Regions from separate parts of the Brasilonema angustatum genome, predicted to be linked through region 2. Evidence: riboswitches for the same ligand, from Rfam matches in the RefSeq annotation. Region 2 holds a riboswitch; the other holds the start of a gene.
What was found. Region 2 has a riboswitch for cobalamin ahead of AC5JM2_RS06650 (DUF1636 family protein). Riboswitches for the same ligand answer to the same signal wherever they lie in the genome.
Positions count from the first base shown of each region.

Region 1 (2,401 bases), on a different contig from region 2:
AGAACTTGGTCTGTGTATTTGCGATCGCTCTCAGTTAACTAGTTAAAATAACCTTGTCCAAACTGGGGTTCGGGTATGGGGACTCCTCCTGGGACTCCTTGATTTTTGCTTAAGTATAAGGTTGAGACAGCAAGAGTATTGCGTCTTCCTAAATTCGCCTCCAACTTCACATTAAAGTTGTTGTAGAGAGTGTCATTGTTTTTCCTGGTTCCTTCAAAGTTGGCTTCTGGGATGGAAAAGGGATAATTATTATCAGCTTCGGTGCGGTGATATCCCACAACCCAAGAAATATCTCCTATTTTCCCGCTATTCTGGATAGTCTGTTCATTGAGTCCATACGCACCCAGAGTCACTCCCGCTTGTGTTGTCACTTTCTCTGTCGGACGGCGAGTGATAATGTTAATCACTCCACCAATCGCATCGGAACCGTATAGGGTAGAACCTCCTCCAGGTAAAACTTCTATTCGTTCGATGTTGTTGGTGGTGATTTCTGAAAGGTCAAAACCACCACCACCAAGATTATTAATCGGTCTCCCATCTAGTAAAATCAATACTTGTTCGGAGTTAGAACCCCGAAGAAATTGACCGCTTAATGCGTTCACTTCTGTCCCAACTGTTCCATCAGGTAAGATTCCGGGGAGAAATCGTAGCGCTTCTCTAACGGTTCGCGCACCCTGCGCTTCCATTTCTTCACCTGTAATGACGTAGACTGGACGGGTAGAATCTTTCACTGTCCCCTCTCGACGAAAGGGAGAGAAAACAGGCTGATTCAACACTTTACCTGTGACTGTAATTTCAATAGGTGGTTCTTGTTCATTTGTTGGCGGACTTATGCTTTGTGCTATTTTTTCCGGTTGTGCAATTTCTCCAGCACACACAGCATAGTTCCACAATATCAAAGTCGTCATTGCACTCATACTAGACACAACGACTTTTACCGCACAACGGTAATTAAAAAGAATATTTGGCATCTGTACCTCGCAGACGGTTTTATGTTTATTACCTCAGGCGGGCATTCTGACTTAGAGACAAAATTTTGAGTCTCATCACAGCTGCGGGACAGTGTCGGATTTTCACCGTTCGCCTACGGCGTGGCGCAGGCATACTTTCCCCGTTACCTCTGATGGCTGAACCCCATCAGAACCTAGGATTTGCTGTAATTTAGCATGCTCAATATATCAATGCAAATAAGAATTGTTGCATTTAGCTTTGTTGTTATGTTGCAAATAGAGCGATACGTGAAAACCCTTATTTATCAGTAGCTTTGACTTTTTCAATGTCACCACAATTATCGAGCTGCAAATTGTGAGCATTCGCTGCATCCATTTTTGACTCCTATCTATTAATCAAATGAAAAGCGCCCCTCTCATTCGAGAAGGGCGCTTTTCATTTGTAGAGGACGCGATGTCTCGCGTCCTTAGGCTATTAAGAATTAGCCGTTGATAGCAGGAGCAGAAAGTGCTACAGGAGTAACTTCTGTGCTAGCTAAGTCGAGGGGGAAGTTGTGAGCGTTACGCTCGTGCATTACTTCCATACCCAAGTTAGCGCGGTTGAGCACATCTGCCCAAGAACCAATCACACGACCTTGAGAATCAATCAACGATTGGTTGAAGTTGAAACCGTTGAGGTTGAACGCCATGGTGCTGATACCCAGCGCGGTAAACCAGATACCGATGACAGGCCATGCAGCCAAGAAGAAGTGCAAGCTACGGCTGTTGTTGAAGGAAGCGTATTGGAATATTAAGCGACCGAAGTAGCCGTGAGCAGCAACGATGTTGTAGGTTTCTTCTTCTTGACCGAAGATGTAACCGTTGTTCTGAGATTCAGCTTCGGTTGTTTCACGAACCAAGGAGGAGGTCACCAAAGAACCGTGCATTGCACTGAACAGTGAACCACCGAAGACACCAGCAACACCTAACATGTGGAAGGGGTGCATTAGGATGTTGTGCTCTGCTTGAAACACCAACATGAAGTTGAAGGTTCCAGCAATACCCAGAGGCATACCATCGGAGAAGGAACCTTGTCCGAGGGGGTAAATCAAGAATACGGAGGTTGCTGCTGCTACTGGAGCAGAGTAAGCTACGCAGATCCAGGGACGCATACCTAAGCGATAGCTCAGTTCCCACTGACGACCCAACCAGCAGAATATGCCAATAAGGAAGTGGAATGCGACCAGCTGGTATGGACCACCGTTGTACAACCACTCATCTAAGGAAGCTGCTTCCCAGATGGGGTAGAAGTGCAAGCCGATAGCGTTGGAGGAAGGAACAACAGCACCAGAGATGATGTTGTTTCCATAGATTAAGGAACCTGCAACTGGCTCACGGATACCGTCGATGTCAACCGGAGGTGCTGCGATAAAAGCGATAATGAAACAGATGGCAGCAGACAGAAGGGTAGG
Region 1 covers NZ_JCACKO010000118.1:157,622-160,022, reverse strand. The annotation lists partial or broken gene AC5JM2_RS20400 (TonB-dependent receptor plug domain-containing protein) at 1-971, opposite strand, end outside; cobalamin riboswitch at 991-1,163, opposite strand; gene psbA (photosystem II q(b) protein) at 1,433-2,401, opposite strand, start outside.
Region 1: linked by a shared signal. The riboswitch ahead of AC5JM2_RS20400 (TonB-dependent receptor plug domain-containing protein) and the one ahead of AC5JM2_RS06650 (DUF1636 family protein) in region 2 are both predicted to bind cobalamin.

Region 2 (2,401 bases):
TTTTGGGCACGCTGGACTGTTTCTAAAAAGTCGTTGAAATCTGCTGACAGGGTTTCTGAGGCAATTTCAGGGACCAGATAGTGATAGTTAGTATCGAACCACTTGGTCATTTCAAGAGCGGGAATTCCTTCTTGACCTCGTGCCATTACAAAGTAGCGTTCTAAGCCGGAAAACTGTTGGAAGCGTTCGGGAATTAAACCAAAACGAAACGCCCAGTCAAGTACATGGTCATAAAGTGTGGTATCTCCAACTCCAATTTTATCAATACCTGCATTTAACTGGGTTTTCCAGTTAGCTTCTTCAACTTCTATTACTGTTTTTAACAGCGATTCTGCTGCTATCTTTCCACTCCAAAAGGCTTCTAGTGATTTCTTGACTTCCCGGTTTTTACCAATACGGGGATAGCCTAATGTTGAAGTTTTAATCTGCATGAGTTTCTCTTATGAATGAAAACTAATGATTTGGGTACTACAGCGCCGGTACAGTAGTCAAAAAGGAGGCAAAAAACCCGGTTTCTCTCTGTCGAAAAACTTGATATTTCGTATGCTCAACTCAAATAAACCGGGTTTTTGGGATTAATGTACCGGCGCTCTAGGGATTGGGAACTGAGAACTTTTAGTCAGTCCTCAATGAACAACAAGTTAGGTTTAATTTCGCCCACTTATTAAGTGGTGGAATCTTTGCCAAAATCCCCTTTTTCAGTGCTTGGGGTCGTTCTGACCAAGGCAGTGAACCATCTGGTTTAGCGTAGTATTGACTGGCACATTGCAAAATGGCTTCGGCGCTATTATCAACTGGTAAATCGCCAAACAGATAGGTTAATTTATCTTGGGCAGCAAAGGCAATGACACAAGATCGATTACAAGCACTCATGCATTCAACTCCCTGAATTGGGAAATTATTTTGCAACTCCCAGTTTTGCCCAAGTTCCTGAAGCTGCTGTAGTAGTTGTTGACCACCACTTTCACCAACTCGCTTGCCGTCTTGCCAGGTGCTAGCACAAGTCGTGCAAACAAATAAAGTATGTTGTTTGTTGATCATTGATTTTGAAGTGTATGGGAGGAAGTTCAAACCGCAAATCTCACACAGTGTTGCCAACACCAAAGTCCAGCCTTGCTGACTGTGTGAGCAAACTATTGATAAACATTCTTAACTATCAAGAACAGATCTAGACATTTACGCCTAGAAAAAACTAGTACGAATGAGAGCTATACCTAGAGTCGTAATTTTTTCCGTCAACGAATCGTATATCCGTGCCTTTTGTAGCAAGATATCATCTTGAACGCATCTGTGCCACTATGAGAACGTGAAGCTGGCAGGTTGTATAAATTTGTAAAAACATTCATGGAATTGTTCATCTGTACCTCGCAGACGTGCAGGACTAACAAGTTAACTTCGGCGGGCATCCTGGCTGAGAGATACTTATCTCCTTTACAGTTGCGGGACAGCGCCGGATTTACACCGGACTTTCCCCGTTACCTCTAATGGCTGACCCCCATTAGAACCGACTTTCTAACAATACCTTACCATACTTCCATATATATACCGAACATGACATTAATCAAGAAAAACTATGAAACAGAACAATGTGTCCTTGCCAACTGAGTGTACCCTTCGCAGTGCAACATCTGAGGATATCTGGTCTATTCGGTTGTTGGTGCTGGGGGCAAAACTTGACCCTACCCAAATACGATGGCAGCAATTCTGGGTAATAGAATGTAACAAGCAATTAATCGCTTGCGGACAATTACGCAACTTCTCTGGTGCACAAGAACTCGGTAGTTTGGTTGTCTTACCAGCTTGGAGAAATCGAGGTTTGGGGAGTTTTCTGACACAGCATTTGATTACTCAAGCGACTCAACCACTTTATTTAGAGTGTCTGGGTGAGAAACTGGCGCAGTTTTACAGTCGCTTTGGCTTTGTAGCAATTTCCTTTGAGGAGTTACCACCATCTCTCAAACGCAAGTTTGGATTATCTCAATTAGGAAAGAGGTTGATAAAAGTTCCTGTTGTGTTTATGGAGTATCAAGAATAACTTTTTTGTTCATTTACCTCCATTTACGTACCTCTTCTGGTAGCTAAACTCCACCTTTGGACTCAAGTCACTGTTGTATGCAAGCGCTAACACTATAAGAGAGCTTTAGTGTGCGAAGAAAAGACTTGCAGTAAAGTGCTCATATTCAAACTAGATAGTAGAGACAAGAGTAGGAAAAATGACAGATTCAGAAAACCGTAACGAACAAATTAAGAAGCTACGTGAACTGATCAAAGATATTGATATTGGAATGCTGACTACAGTTGATGAAGACGGAAGTTTGCGCAGTCGTCCGATGTCAATTAACTCTGAGGTCGAACTTAATGGCGATCTTTGGTTCTTTACCTACGCGAGTTCTCATAAGGT
Region 2 covers NZ_JCACKO010000026.1:29,890-32,290, reverse strand. The annotation lists gene metE (5-methyltetrahydropteroyltriglutamate--homocysteine S-methyltransferase) at 1-431, opposite strand, end outside; gene AC5JM2_RS06650 (DUF1636 family protein) at 616-1,041, opposite strand; cobalamin riboswitch at 1,381-1,524, opposite strand; gene AC5JM2_RS06645 (GNAT family N-acetyltransferase) at 1,574-2,035, shown strand; gene AC5JM2_RS06640 (pyridoxamine 5'-phosphate oxidase family protein) at 2,214-2,401, shown strand, end outside.